Actinomadura rubteroloni: one gene and its partner. The protein of the gene in region 1 interacts with the protein of each later gene in a pairwise test. Links are inferred from orthologs where the notes say so. Each region holds a gene or a part of one and is shown in the gene's direction. Other genes may lie near its edges.

Region 1 (7,009 bases):
CGCTGCATACCCCGGCCGACGCGGCTCGCCGGCGCGGCGACAATCGGCGCGACCTGGACGAACTGGAAGCCGAACTGATCGCCGCGACCCGCTCGGTGGCGCACCTCACGACGTGCCCGGTGTGCCTCAGCGAAGCGACCGATCCCGTCCGCGCGTTCGTCGCCCGGGCGGACGGGACGTTCCGCTGCTCATGCCAGTGCAAAACGGTCTGGGAGACGCGACGCTGCACCGCCTGCTCGCAGCCGTACCCCGTCCTGACGGTCCCGAGCCTGGCCGACCAGGCGGGCGGTGACGGCGACCGTCTCGACGTGGTGTTCGCCCAGGATCTGCTCGCGCCGCCGTGCTGGCAACGGCCGTCCGTCTATATCTGCCCGAACTGCGACCAATGCCCGGAAGCGCGCTCCGAACGCATGCGCCAAGCCTGCATCCGCTGCGCGCCCCACGAACGTCGATGACCGATCGCGCCCCTGCTGCCGCGTTCGAGCATCTCTTCGCATTTCCGAGCACCGACAGTCGGACTTTGCCACCTCAAGCCGCCTGACGGCCGGTCGTCAGGCGGGAAGGAAGATCAGCCGGTCGTCGGCATGCCCGCAGCGGTCTCGGGGACCTCGGCGGTCACGCTCAACGCCCTGTTGACTCTCTTCGGGTTCCCGAGCGAGGGCAAGAACGTCAAAGCCAAGGGAACGATCACGAGCTCCGCGTCCCGGCAACCGATCGAACTCGTCATCCACCAGGCCAACCCGCCCGGCCGCACGGTGATCGCCTAGGCAAAGCGTGCCGGCGGACGGGGCGACGGGGGCAGCCCGACAGTCAGATTCGGCTCGTGCGGGTCCTACGCTGGTGGGCATGGTGGCTAAGGGCAGCTCGGCGGCGCGGGCGAAGCGGTTCGCGGACGAGACACGGGTGGGTCTGGTGCGGCGGGCGCGGAAGATGGACCGGATCCTCCAGGAGACGTACCCGGACGCGCACTGCGAGCTGGATTTCCGCAACCCTTTCGAGCTGCTGGTCGCGACGGTCCTGTCCGCGCAGACGACGGACGTGCGCGTCAACCTGACGACGCCGGATCTGTTCGCCAAGTACCCGACGCCCGAGGACATGGCGGCGGCGAACCCGGAGGAAATGGAAGAAATCCTCCGGCCCACCGGCTTCTACCGCGCCAAGACCAAGTCCGTTCTGGGCCTGTCGTCGGCGCTGGTGGAGCGTTTCAAAGGCGAGGTCCCCAAGAAGCTGGACGACCTCGTCACCCTCCCCGGCGTCGGCCGCAAAACCGCCAACGTCGTCCTCGGCAACGCGTTCGGCGTGCCGGGGCTGACGGTGGACACGCACTTCGGACGGCTCGTCCGTCGGTTCGGCTGGACGGACGAGGAGGAGCCCGAGAAGGTCGAGTCGGCCATCGCCGAGCTGTTCCCCCGCCGCGACTGGACGATGCTGTCGCACCGGCTGATCTGGCATGGGCGGCGGATCTGCCACGCGCGGCGTCCGGCCTGCGGGGCGTGTCCGCTCGCCGACCTGTGCCCGTCCTATGGCACCGGCCCGGTCGACCACGACACGGCGGCCAAGCTCGTCAAGACGGGCCCGCCCCCGAAGACCACCTGACGGCGCTGCCGTCGCTCACTTCACACTCCGAAGTGAGTGTCATGTCGGTGGAGACCAGATCGTCGAGCGTCTCACGGCGGATGATGAGGCGCGGTGCCAGGTCACGGGCCACGGCAACGACGGCGGGTCTCGGAACGAGGTTGTAGTTGCTCGCCATAGAGCGGTTGTAGGCGCCAGTGGCCGCGACGGCGACAAGGTCTCCAGCCTGGACATCGCCGGGGAGCATGAGGTCGCGTATGAGAATGTCACCCGCTTCGCAGTGCTTTCCCACTAGGCGGCACATGATGTCCGGAGCGTTCGTCGGGCGCGAGACGAGCGCGCTGGTGCACGTCGCGCCGTAGAGAGCGGGCCGCATGTTGTCGCTCATGCCGCCGTCCACGCTCACGTAGGTGCGTGTGAAAGAACCACCCGCATCGCGGACGGTCACCGGCTTGACCGTACCGACCTCGTAAAGGGTCAGGGTGCTCGGCCCGATGAGCGCCCTTCCCGGCTCGACGGCCAGGCGCGGCATGGGGATGTTCTCGCGGTTCGCCGCAGAGGTCACCGCCGCGACGAGCTCTCCGGCGAGCTTGGAAACCGGCAGCGGGTTTTCGTCGGCCGTATAGGCGATTCCCGCTCCACCGCCCAGATTCAGTTCGCCCAGTGCGATCCCGTGCGCTCTCTGCACGTCGCCGAGGAAGTTCACGGCGCGATCTGCGGACAGCATGAAGCCTTCCGCGCCGAAGATCTGCGAACCGATGTGAGTATGGACGCCGACCAGGTGGAGATCGGGACGATGAAGAATCTCTTCGACGGCTCGGCCTGCGCTGCCGTCAGCGACCGAAAATCCGAACTTCTGATCCTCGTGTGCAGTGGCGATCGCATCGTGTGTGCGTGCGCGGACGCCCAACGTCAGCCGGATCATGATTTTGGGGCGCACGCCGATCTCCGCGGCGATCCCTGCGACACGTTCGATTTCCTCGAATGAGTCGACGATGATCTTACCGACCCCGGAGTTGAGGGCGGTGCGCAGTTCTCCAACCGACTTATTGTTGCCGTGGAAGGTCATCCGGTCCGCCGGAAAACCCGAACGCAGGGCGACCGCCAGCTCGCCTCCGGTACAGACGTCGAGACCGAGGCCCTCCGCGTTGATCCACTGTGCCACGGCGCCGCACAGGAACGCCTTGCCCGCGTAGTAGATGTCGCATGAGTCGGTGACGGATGCGAACGCGCTTTCCCATTCGCCGCAGCGTTCGATCAGATCGTCGTGGTCGAGGACGAACAGCGGTGTGCCGAACTCGGCGGCGAGAGTGCGCAGGTCATGTCCGGCGACGCTCATCGCCCCGTCGCCAGTGCAGCCGGTGCCGCGCGGCCAGATTCCGGCATCGAACGTGTTGCCGAAGTGCGAACGACGGCCGAGAGTAGTCATGGTGTCCGAGATTCCTGTTTCAAAGAGTTTCCTGATGACTGAGGATTACATTGGCCAGGCTGGCCGCAGTGCCATGCTTTTCATATCCTCCTTCGAGTACATAGAGAGTGGGAACGCCCTCGCGGCCGATCAGCTCACCAATCCGGGCGTAGTCGACCGACCGCAACGTGAGCTGTCCGAGCGGATCGGCCGCACAGGTGTCGAGTCCGATCGAGATCACGAGGAATCGCGGGCGATGCCTGCGCGTGAACACCACCGCGTTCTCAAGCGCATTAAGCCACACCTGGTTGGCGGCCTGGGCTGGAATGGTGATGTTGCGGTTGGCACCGAATCCCTGCCCTTCGCCGCGCTCGCTGGGGTAACCCGAGTAATACGGGAAAGTCGTTGCCGGATCGGCGTGCACGGATACATAGGCGACGTCGTTCCGGTGGTAGAAGATGTCCTGTGTGCCGTTGCCGTGGTGGTAGTCGATATCGATGATCGCGACCTGGCCGTGATCGCACAGCAACTCCGCGGCGAGTGCGGCATTGTTGAGGTAGCAGTAGCCGCCATAGAAGTCGCGGCCCGCATGATGCCCCGGGGGGCGGCAGAGCGCAAAGGCGAACGGTTCGCCCGCCAAAAGCAGGTGTGCGCCGCTGACGGCGGTGGCCGCCGATTCCAGCACGGCCTCCCACGTGGTCGAGGTGATCGGGGTCGCGAGATCGGTTGCGAACGAGCCGATGAGCCCGTCGACGTGAGACGGCCGGCCAGTGGCACGGGGTTGCCGCCACACGTACGGTGTCGCCTCGCCCGTTCGGCCGCTCGCCTGCCAGAGGGTCGACGCTTTCGCGAGAAAGCTCACCATTTCTGAACTATGCACTCGTTCGATCAAGGCCTTAGGTGACTTTTCGGGCGGCCGAATCGGACCCAGGCTCAGCTCCCTGATGCGGTCGACCACCGCTTCTGCCCGTCCGGGCTTCTCCAGGTGGGCGACCCGCTCTCCGTCCAGCACCTCCCACGAGGGATCGTGCAAGCGGTGCGCCATCGAATAGATAGTGATCATCAGCCTTCACCTCTATGCTGAAACTTGCTCCGCTACGGCGAGAGTTTCACGCACGCAGTCGGGGTGCGAGAGGTTGCCCGGTGCCCCGCGCCCTGGCCAACATGAAAATCCGGGAATGGAGAACCGATGGCCGGGTTCGGGACAGAGCTGCGTCGCCGACGCCAGGCACTCGGGATGTCCCTCGTCGAGTTGGCGCAACTCGTCCATTACGACAAGGGTTATCTCAGCAAGATCGAAAACGGCGTCAAGCCGCCGAACATCAAGATCGCACGGGCCTGTGACGCGGCTCTCGACGCCGACGGCGCCCTCGTAGAGTGCGTAGCCGGTTCGCGCAGGGCCGATGAGCCCTGTCGGCACCCTCTGGCGGGGGCGGTCGAGACATGGAGTCTGCAGCGGCAGCCGGGGCGTTCCCTCCTCAGCGCGAGCATCCGCGATGAGCGTTCGGACGATGTCCCAGCGCTGGTCATGGACCTGCGCGTGCAGGCGATGGCGACCAATACCGAACTTGCGCCGTACCGTGCGCTTCTCGCCCTCTACCGCCAGATGGGCCAGACGCACAGTGCTTCGGAACTCATCCCCGTGCTGTGGGCGCAGACGCAGATGCTGCTCGATCGGGCCAGACGGGCATCCGACGCTCAGCGTCTCGCTTCGTACGATCTCGCCACGCACTTCTGTCACTACATCAGTTGGCTGGCACACGAGACGGGCGACATGCGCTCCGCCTCGTGGTGGATCGGGCAGGCCGAAGAGCTCGCGCTTCGCGCCGACAATGCCGATATGAGGGCATACTCCCTTGTCCGGCGCGCGCTCGTCACGCTTTACCAGGATGATGGCCGTGCCACGGTCGATCTCGCTCGTTCGGCGCAGACCGACACCGTCGTCAGCCCGCGAGTTCGCGGTCTTGCGGCGCAGCGCGAGGCGCAGGGCCACGCGCTGAACGGTGAGTACGACGCGTGCCACCGCGCGCTCGATTGTGCGGCGGACCATTTCGCCTCCGCCGGAGCCGCCGTCGGGGACGAACCGGTGATCGGATCGAGCACGGTCCAGGACCTCGCCACCGCAACGACCGGCTGGTGCTTGTTCGACCTTGGCCGTCCGTTGGAGGCCGCCGAGGTCCTGGGCCGTGCCCTCGACCAGATCGACCCGGGCGCCGTGCGCAGTCGCGCGAGGTACGCGGCCAGGCGTGCCCTGGCGTACGCCATGGCCAAAGAACTCGATCAGGCCTGCGAGTCCGCCGGAGAGCTTCTCGGCTCGGCGCAGGGACTCGAGTCGGCAACGGTCCGCGCCGACCTTCGTGACCTGCGCCGATCTCTCAACCGGTGGCCGGACCACCCGCCGGTCCGTGATCTCCTCCCGCGGATCGCCGCGGCGCTCCATGTGAAGGACATCGTCTGATCGAGCGGGCTTGCCCGTTGTGTGCTCTGAGGGCAACGGGCAAGCCCGCTGAGTCGGCCGGACGCTTGCGGACACTGGTGCACAGTCGTCCATGGCAATCGTCCAGAAGCGGAACGGCCGCGGCGAGGACGAGGCGCTCAGCTGGAGTCGATCATGCCCTCACCATTGCACGAAGCCGGCCGGCCCGGAGCGTCCGACCGCACAACCCCGGGCAGCCCCTTTCCTCGTGGATATCAACCGCCCTCCCATCTGCGGCCGGTCGTCAAGGCGGCACATCGCACGCTCCTGGTCCGCCCGATCGCCGACGCGCTGCTCGACCATGTCTTCGCCGTGGCACTCGCTCTGGGCGGCGCACTGGCCCTCCTCCATCTCCCATTGACGATCGGCGTGCCATCGGCACTGGTCGCCCTGGTGGCGATCGGAAGGCAACTGCGCGCTCTCGAATGCCTGACGCACGAGGCATCCCATTACAGTTTCAGCCGCAGGCAACGGCTGAACGACCTTCTCGGCCAGGTCCTCGCCGGTCTGCCGACGGGGGCATCCCTAGGTGATTATCGCCGTAGCCACCGGATCCATCACACGGCGTTCGGTACCGAAGCGGACCCCGACCTGGCGCGGTACCGCGAACTCGGAATCGAGCGGCTGCGCCGGCATTCTCGGGTCCTTTTCGCGCTGGACGTACTGCGCAGGTTGCCGCGGTACCAGCGGGGGTGGCTCGCCACCGTGCGGTCGCAGCCCATGGTCTTCGCCGCGCCCTTCGGCTGGGCGGGGCTCGCGGTGGCTCTTCCCGTGGCGGCGTTCGACGGATTCCGGGCCGGGCTGCTGACCGCGTGCCTCTGGCTTTTGGCTCAGTTCACGTCGCTTCCCGTGATCCGTTTTCTCGGCGAATCCGAAGAACACATCTATGCCGGACGGTATACGGTGTTCGACACCACAATCTCCAACATCGGTCTTCGGAACCTTCTGTTGAAGCATCCTCACAACGACGGCTATCACACAGTGCATCACATGTGGCCCGCGATCCCCTACTACCGCACGCGTCGCCTTCACGAACTCCTCATGAAGCAAGATCCCGAATACGCGGGCCGAGTCGTGCTCGGTCCGCCGAAGACATCCAGCCCCGACCTCCCTGAAAGTGAATGAAAGAGCATGGCTGTTGAATTCCGCGTGTCCGATCACGTGCAGCGCGATTTCCCCGAATTCTCGATCAGGCTCGTCCAAGCGTCGGGCTTGCGCAACCGGGAGGCTTGGCACGAGGTGGAACGGGAGCGAAAGACGCTCATGGACCGTCTCGTTGAAGGAGACTTCGTTCCCTTCGACGAAGGCAATCCCGAGGTAGCGTCCTGGCACGAGGCGTTCCGTCGCTTCGGCACGAATCCGCGGCGGGCACGGCCCAGCCTGGACGCTCTCGGCCGACGTCTCGCCAAGAATGGGGTGCTGCCGGCCATCAACCCGGCCGTCGACGCATACAATATCGTCTCACTGGTATATGGCGTACCAGCAGGCGCCTTCGACCTGCACACCCTGGTGGGATCTGTCGATCTGCGCCCGGCCCGGGAAGGAGATGT
Region 2 (7,603 bases), on another replicon or contig:
GCGAGGCGTCCTTCAGACGTTCCAGCACGACCCGCGCGGCCCGCACCGCCGGGTCGATCGCGTCCCGCACGCGCCCGTGGACGTCCTCGGCCGTCCCCACCGGCCGGTACTCGTCCCCGGGGTCGATCTCGAACGCCACCTGCGTGGCGTCGTCCAGCTCGTACTTCACTACCTCGCCCATGCCCCACCGACGCGCGACGCGCCCCGGCGGTTCCCGCTCACAGGGCGGCGAGCGCCGAGCGGTAGTCGGACAGGCGGCGCGCATCGGGCAGGACGTTCTCGACCTTCCACCGCACAACGCCGGAAGAGTCGAGGACGAACGTCGCCCGCGTGGCCACCCCCCGGTCGGCGTCGAACACGCCGTAGCGGCGCGCGACGTCCCCGTGCGGCCAGAAGTCCGACAGCAGCGGGAACGGGAAGCGCTCCTGGTCCGACCAGGCGCGCAACGCGAACATCGAGTCCACCGAGACGGCCAGAATCCGGGCCTCCAGCGACGGCGACGCGTCCCGCAGGGTACGCAGTTCCCCGGTGCACACCCCGCTGAACGCCAGCGGATAGAACACCAGGAGCACGGGCGCGCGGACGTCGGACAGCCGGACCGGCGCGCCGTGCTGGTCGTCCAGCGTGAAGTCCGGCGCGACGGCGCCGATCTCGACGGCCACGGATCCTCCAGGTCAGGTCCCGGCCAGTCTGCCACCCGTTCCGGGCGTGACGGCCGCCGGGACCCGCCCGCGTCCTACTTGCGCACCTTCGGGGCGACGAGCCGGGTGCCCGACCACTCCCCCGCCGCGCTGATGCTGCTGGTCTGCGAGAGACCGGCGGTCTGGGCGGCCTCGCCGATGTCGCTCGGCTCGACGTGCCCGTCCCGGCCCGCCTTGGGGGTCAGCAGCCAGATCTGGCCGCCGCCGTCCAGCGCCACCATCGCGTCGGTGAGGGCCTCGAAGAGGTCGCCGTCCTCGTCCCGCCACCAGAGCAGGACGATGTCCACGACGTCGTCGTAGTCCTCGTCGACCAGGTCGCCGCCGGTGACGGCCTCGACGGAGCTGCGCAGCTCCTCGGCCACGTCGTCGTCGAAGCCGATCTCCTGCACCACCTGGCCGGCCTTGAGGCCGAGCCGTTCGGCCAGGCTGCGCTCAGACTGCGCCTGGCCCGCGGTCGCGCTCACGAAAGTCCTCCCCTTGTCGTCAGCCCGCGCCGTTCCGGCGGTTCTCGACCACCGGCCGCCGACGCGGCGTTTGCGGGACAGTCCACACAAGGTGGAGCCGTCGCGCAAGTGTCTTCCCGGCTTTTGGCGCCCTCATTGGCCGATCACCGGAATCGCGGTGACCGGGTACCCACGGAGCGTAACAACCCGTGCTCATCCCGCGAGGAACGACAACCGGACGCTCCGGTCGCGATTGTCGACGTTCAGGTCGACCAGCGCGACGGACTGCCATGTCCCGAGGGCCGGACGGCCCCCCAGGACGGGAATCGTCGCATAGGGCGCGACGAACGCCGGCATCACGTGCGAGCGGCCGTGTCCGCGCGAGCCGTGGGCGTGCCGCCACCGGTCGTCGGCGGGCAGCAGGTCCCCGAGGGCGGCCAGCAGGTCGTCGTCGCTGCCCGCGCCCAGCTCGATGAGCGCGATCCCCGCCGTCGCGTGCGGGACGAAGACGTGCAGCAGCCCGTCCCCGCCGCCGGACGCGTCCGCCGCGAAGCGCGCGCACGCGGAGGTGATGTCGTGGACGGTCTCCGTGCCGCCCGTGGTCACCTCGATGACAGTGCTCTCCACAGTGCCCCTCCATCATGTCCGGTCTACCCGTTCCGTCCCGTGCGACGCGTCCACCTCGCAAGTCGGGACGAATCGGGACCCCGGCGGTGCTCCCACCCCTGCTGACCGGGGAGAATGGTTACCGGTTGGTAGAGATGCGTTAGCCGCCACGAACGGCGACGATGGATCACGAACCACTGCGACCAACAGTCGTTCCGGGCTTCACTCCCCCGCTCCGGGGGCAGGGGGCCCACCAGCAGAAACGGTAAGCACAGAGGGGATCCCGTGGCTTCCGGACGTCAACGCTTTTCGATCATCAGCGACGGCCTGCCCACCCAGTTGCCCGACATCAACCCGGACGAGACCCGGGAGTGGTTGGAGTCACTGGACACGGTCATCAAGACCGAGGGGCGCAGCAGGGCGCGCTACGTCATGCTCCGCCTCTTGGAGCGCGCGCGGGAGCAGCAGGTCGGCGTGCCCGGCCTGCGCAGCACCGACTTCATCAACACCATCCCGCCGGAGGAGGAACCCTGGTTCCCCGGCGACGAGCACATCGAGCGGCGGGTCCGCGCCTACATCCGGTGGAACGCCGCGATCATGGTGTCCCGGGCCAACCGCCCGAACCTCGGCGTCGGCGGGCACATCGCGACCTACGCCTCGGCCGCGTCGCTGTACGAGGTGGGCTTCAACCACTTCTTCCGCGGCAAGGACCACGGCGAGTCCGGCGACCAGGTGTTCATCCAGGGCCACGCCGCGCCGGGCATCTACGCCCGCGCGTTCCTGGAGGGACGGCTCCCGGAGGAGCGGCTGGACGGCTTCCGCCAGGAGATGTCGCACCCGGGCGGCGGGCTCTCGTCCTACCCGCACCCCCGGCTCATGCCGGACTTCTGGGAGTTCCCGACCGTCTCGATGGGGCTCACCGCGATCGACTCGGTGTACCAGGCGCGGTTCAACCGCTACCTGTACAACCGGAAGATCAAGGACACGTCCCGCTCGCACGTCTGGGCGTTCCTCGGCGACGGCGAGATGGGCGAGCCCGAGTCGCTCGGCGCGATCGGCCTGGCCGCGCGCGAGGAGCTGGACAACCTGACCTTCGTGGTCAACTGCAACCTCCAGCAGCTCGACGGCCCGGTGCGCGGCAACGGAAAGATCATCCAGGAGCTGGAGTCGTTCTTCCGGGGCGCGGGCTGGAACGTCATCAAGGTGGTGTGGGGCCGCGACTGGGACCCGCTGCTCGCCCAGGACGCCGACGGCGTGCTCGTCAACAAGATGAACACCACGCCCGACGGCCAGTTCCAGACGTTCACCGTCGAGTCCGGCGCGTACATCCGGGACAAGTTCTTCGGGGACGACCCGCGCCTGCGCAGGATCGTCCAGGACCTGTCCGACGACGAGCTGCGCAAGCTGTCGCGCGGCGGCCACGACTACCGCAAGGTCTACGCGGCGTTCAAGTCGGCCCGTGAGCACGTGGGCCAGCCGACGGTGATCCTCGCCCACACGATCAAGGGCTGGACGCTCGGCACCGACTTCGAGGCCCGCAACGCCACGCACCAGATGAAGAAGCTCACCAAGGCCGAGCTGAAGGAGTTCCGGGACCGGCTTTACCTGGACATCCCGGACTCGGCGCTGGAGGGCGACCTGCCGCCGTACTTCCACCCGGGCGAGGACTCCGACGAGATCCAGTACATGCGGGAGCGGCGCGCGGCGCTCGGCGGGTTCCTGCCGCGCCGCGTCGTGCGGGCCAAGCCGCTGAAGCTGCCCGGCGACCCGGTGTACGCGGAACTGCGCAAGGGGTCGGGCAAGCAGAACGTGGCGACGACGATGGCGTTCGTCCGGCTGCTGAAGGACCTGATCAAGGACAAGGAGATCGGCGCGCACTTCGTCCCGATCGCTCCGGACGAGTACCGGACGTTCGGCATGGACTCGCTGTTCCCCACGTCCAAGATCTACTCACCGCACGGCCAGACCTACGAGGCCGTGGACCGCAAGCTGCTGCTCTCCTACAAGGAGTCCGAGCAGGGGCAGATGCTGCACGAGGGCATCAGCGAGGCCGGTTCGATGGCGTCGACGATCGCGGCGGGCACGGCCTACGCGACGCACGGCGTCCACATGATCCCGGTCTACATCTTCTACTCGATGTTCGGGTTCCAGCGGACCGGCGACCAGATGTGGGCGCTCGGCGACCAGATGGGCCGCGGGTTCCTGCTCGGCGCGACGGCGGGCCGCACCACGCTGACCGGCGAGGGCCTCCAGCACGCCGACGGGCACTCGCCGCTGCTGGCCGCGACGAACCCGGCGTGCGTCCACTACGACCCGATGTGGGCGTACGAGCTGTCCTACATCACGCAGGACGCCCTGCGCCGCATGTACGGCACGTCGGACGAGCACCCCGACGGCGAGAACGTCTTCTACTACCTGACCGTCTACAACGAGCCGTACCAGCAGCCCGTCGCGCCCGAAGACCTGGACGTGGACGGCCTGCTCAGGGGCCTCTACCTGTTCGGGCGCGGCCCGGCGGTGGAGGGCAACGGGACGGCCCCGAAGGCGCAGATCCTGGCGTCCGGCGTGGCCGGGCGGTGGGCGGTCGAGGCGCAGCGGATGCTCGCCGCGGACTGGGGCGTCAGCGCGGACGTGTGGTCGGCGACGTCGTGGAACGAGCTGGCCCGGGAGGCGCGGGCGTGCGAGGAGTGGAACCTCCTGCACCCCGACGAGGAGCAGCGCGTCCCGTACCTGACGAGCGCGCTCGGCGACGTCGCCGGGCCGATCGTGGCGGTGTCGGACTTCATGCGGGCCGTGCCGGACCAGATCGCGCCGTGGGTCCCCGGGGACTACACCTCGCTCGGCACCGACGGGTTCGGGATCTCCGACACCCGCGCCGCCGCGCGCCGGTACTTCCACGTGGACGCGGCGTCGATCGTGCTGGCGGTCCTGAGCCGGCTGGCGGGCCAGGGCGAGGTCAAGCACGAGGTGCTCCAGGCGGCCATCGCCAAGTACAAGCTGGACGCGCCGGTCAGCGCGGTGTTCGCGGGCGGCGTCGGCAGCCCGGAGAGCAACACCGGCGGCGAGGCGTGATCCGGCGGGCGGTCGCGGCGGTGTAGGCCGCGACCTCGCGCGGAAGGGCCGGTGTCCGAGGGGGACACCGGCCCTTCTCGTGCGCAGGGGCGCGCAGCCGGCGTCGGTGCGCCGGGTGCGGACCCGTGCGGGCTCAGACGGCGGGCGGCGTGAACACCCCGAAGTGGTGGCCCGCGCTGTCGGCGAGGTGGGCGAACACCAGGCCGTTGCCGGCCTCGGTGCGCGGGACGATCACCTTGCCGCCGAGTTCCTGGGCGCGCGCCACGGTGGCGGCGACGTCCTGGACGACCACGTAGAAGACCGCGTAGTCGGGGCTCGCGCCGCCGTTCGGGAAGATGCCGCCGCTCGGGGCGTCCGCGCCGGGCGCGGTGATCTCCTGGTAGGACATCTCGCCCTCGGGGCCGATCGCGAACGTCCAGTCGAACAGCTCGCCGAAGAACTTCCGGACTTCGGCGGGACGGTCGGTGCCGATCTCGAACCACGCCACCGAGTTGTAGGCCGTCGCGCTCATGGTCTCGCTCCTCTCGCAGGACCGGCCGGTCGCCGGTGTGAACGATCCTGCGCCTACCCCGCGACAACCCCCTGTCGGTGTTTCCGGAGGAATTTTCAGGCCAGTTCGAGGGACCGGGCGACCATGTTGGGCGGCCCGACGTCCAGGTCGCCGAGGCTGCGCTCGGGCGCGACCTCTTCGAGCAGGACGGCCCGGCGGACGCGGTCGATGCGGAACACGCGGGCCGCGCCGCGCAGCCGGCACCAGCCGATGAGGTACCAGACGCGGGCTCCGGCGGTGAACGCGACGGGTTCGACGTCGCGGTCGGTGACCGTCCCGCCCGCGTCGGCGTAGGCCAGCCGGACGACGCGGCGGGCCGTCATCGCCTCCTCCAGCACGGCCGGGACGGACGCGGGGACGTCGGCGTCCGGCCGGGCGAAGAAGTGGATGCGGGCCGCGAGGTCGCGGGCGGCGGCGCCGTCGCCCGCCGACATGGCCGTGACGATCTTGTTGAGCGCGGTGCGGGCCGCCCGGGAGTAGGGCGACCCGTCCGCGCGGGCGAGCGTGATCGCGACCGCCACGGCCTCGGCGGGCGTGAAGTTCAGCGGCGGCAGCGTGCGGCTCGGATCGACGGTGTAGCCGCCGGTGCGGCCGACGTCGGCGTAGATCGGGACGCCCGCCTGCTGGAGCGCGCCGATGTCGCGCTCGATGGTGCGGGCGCTGACCTCGTACAGGTCGGCCAGCTCGCGGGCGGTGACGCGGCGCGGCGCGCGGGCCCGCAGCTCCTCCACGAGGGCGTACAGCCGGTCGGTGCGGTTCACCCCGCCGACCGTACGCCGGGGCGGTGACATTTCCCGCGTCAGAGCGACCCGAGGAAGTCGATCATGGCGGCGGAGACCTCGGCGGGGCGTTCCTGCTGCGTCCAGTGGCCGCAGCCGGGGAGCAGGATCGGGTCGCGCAGGGCGGGGACGTCGCGGCGCATCCGCTCGATCGCCTGGAGCGCGCCGGGCGCGGTGACGACCATGTCGCGGTCCCCGGCGACGTACACGGCGGGCGGGGTGATCGGGGCGCGCTGCCAGGCGGCGGTCAGCTCCCAGTTCCGGTCCAGGTTGCGGTACCAGTTGAGGGGGCCGGTGAAGCCCGTCTCGGCGTACTCGTCGGCGAAGACGCGCACGTCGTCGGCGGTGAACCAGGACGGCTGCGTCTCCGGCTCCGGGCAGACGTCGAGGAAACTTTTACCTTCGGGGATGATCGGGACGAACGGCTCCGCGTCCCCCGACAGCGCCCACAGCACGCGCCGGAACGTCGATTCGCGGTCTTCGGCGAACGCGGCGTCGGGCACGCCGGGCTCCTGGAAGCGGAGCATGTAGAAGCCGTCCCCGGCGAGCGCGCGCAGCGACTCCAGCGGCGGCCGGGACGGACGCGGGTAGTGCGGCACCGACAGCCCGACGACGCCCCGGACGAGGTCGGGCCGGAACTGCGCGGCGGCCCACGCGACCGGCGCGCCCCAGTCGTGCCCGGCGACGACGGCGGTGTCGGCGCCGAGCGCGCCGATCAGCCCGAGGGCGTCCCCGGCGAGGTGGAGCAAAGAGTAGGCGGCGACGTCGGCCGGGCCGCCGGTGCGGGCGTAGCCGCGCTGGTCGGGGGCGACGGCGTGGTACCCGGCCTCGGCCAGGGCGGTGAGCTGGTGCCGCCAGGAGTACCAGCACTCGGGGAAGCCGTGCAGGAGCAGGACGAGCGGCCCGTCGCCCGCCTCGGCGACGTGCATGTCCAGGCCGCTCGCCGAACGGACGACGCGATGCGTGATCTCGGTCATCGGCCCACGCTAACCGAGGGACGCTACGCGGGCATGACGCGCGTAAACGGCTTCAGCGGCGTCCGGACGACCCCGCGGTGGCGCGTCCCGACGGCGCCCGGCGGGTGAAGAGGCTGAGGCTGACCCCGCCGAACTTCCACGGCCCGGCGCGGACGAAGCGGCGGTCGGCGCGCAGGGCCGCCAGGTTGCGGACGGCCGTGGGCGTCCGGTAGCGGTGGCCCGGCGGGGGCGCCTCGACGACCCAGACGCGCGACCGGGAGCCGAGCGCGGCCCGGAACCGGGCGGGCGGCCGGTCGTTCCCGTGGTCGAGGAACGGGGCCGCGTCGAGCCGGGCGAAGGCGTCGGCGTAGACGGTCACGAACGCTTTCCGCTCGGCGGGGACGTAGAGCACGGCGTCCCCGGGCCGGGACCGGCCGCGCAGGACGGCGGCGAGCGCGCGGAGGTCGTCCGGGCGGCTGCCGGGCTCGCGCTGGGC

Evidence for each region. Proteins that work in one complex are often made in the same cells at the same time.
Region 2: the proteins of nth (region 1) and aceE interact in binary tests that used the Escherichia coli proteins (3 or more experiments, as listed by UniProt). The link is inferred for Actinomadura rubteroloni from one-to-one orthologs.

The regions. Positions count from the first base shown.
Region 1 is NZ_MTBP01000001.1:977,656-984,664, forward strand. Bases 1-2,721 are described here. They hold nth (endonuclease III), read left to right. Parts: upstream 1-846; coding sequence 847-1,596; downstream 1,597-2,721. Other genes in these bases: BTM25_RS04280 (hypothetical protein), read left to right, coding at 1-455; BTM25_RS04285 (hypothetical protein), read left to right, coding at 585-767; lysA (diaminopimelate decarboxylase), read right to left, coding at 1,565-2,721. In the rest of the region: more of lysA, read right to left, coding at 2,722-3,004; BTM25_RS04300 (histone deacetylase family protein), read right to left, coding at 3,024-4,046; BTM25_RS04305 (helix-turn-helix domain-containing protein), read left to right, coding at 4,173-5,441; BTM25_RS04310 (fatty acid desaturase family protein), read left to right, coding at 5,595-6,584; BTM25_RS04315 (B3/B4 domain-containing protein), read left to right, coding at 6,591-7,009. UniProt on the Escherichia coli protein: DNA repair enzyme that has both DNA N-glycosylase activity and AP-lyase activity. The DNA N-glycosylase activity releases various damaged pyrimidines from DNA by cleaving the N-glycosidic bond, leaving an AP (apurinic/apyrimidinic) site.
Region 2 is NZ_MTBP01000004.1:124,055-131,657, reverse strand. What follows is about bases 1,708-5,022. They hold aceE (pyruvate dehydrogenase (acetyl-transferring), homodimeric type), read left to right. Parts: upstream 1,708-2,035; coding sequence 2,036-4,822; downstream 4,823-5,022. Other genes in these bases: BTM25_RS24845 (VOC family protein), read right to left, coding at 4,956-5,022; BTM25_RS24855 (YjbQ family protein), read right to left, coding at 1,708-1,771. Also shown: BTM25_RS24870 (CU044_2847 family protein), read right to left, coding at 1-181; BTM25_RS24865 (peroxiredoxin), read right to left, coding at 219-662; BTM25_RS24860 (DUF3052 domain-containing protein), read right to left, coding at 737-1,165; more of BTM25_RS24855, read right to left, coding at 1,358-1,707; more of BTM25_RS24845, read right to left, coding at 5,023-5,333; BTM25_RS24840 (helix-turn-helix transcriptional regulator), read right to left, coding at 5,429-6,133; BTM25_RS24835 (alpha/beta fold hydrolase), read right to left, coding at 6,172-7,128; BTM25_RS24830 (glycosyltransferase family 39 protein), read right to left, coding at 7,181-7,603. UniProt on the Escherichia coli protein: Component of the pyruvate dehydrogenase (PDH) complex, that catalyzes the overall conversion of pyruvate to acetyl-CoA and CO(2).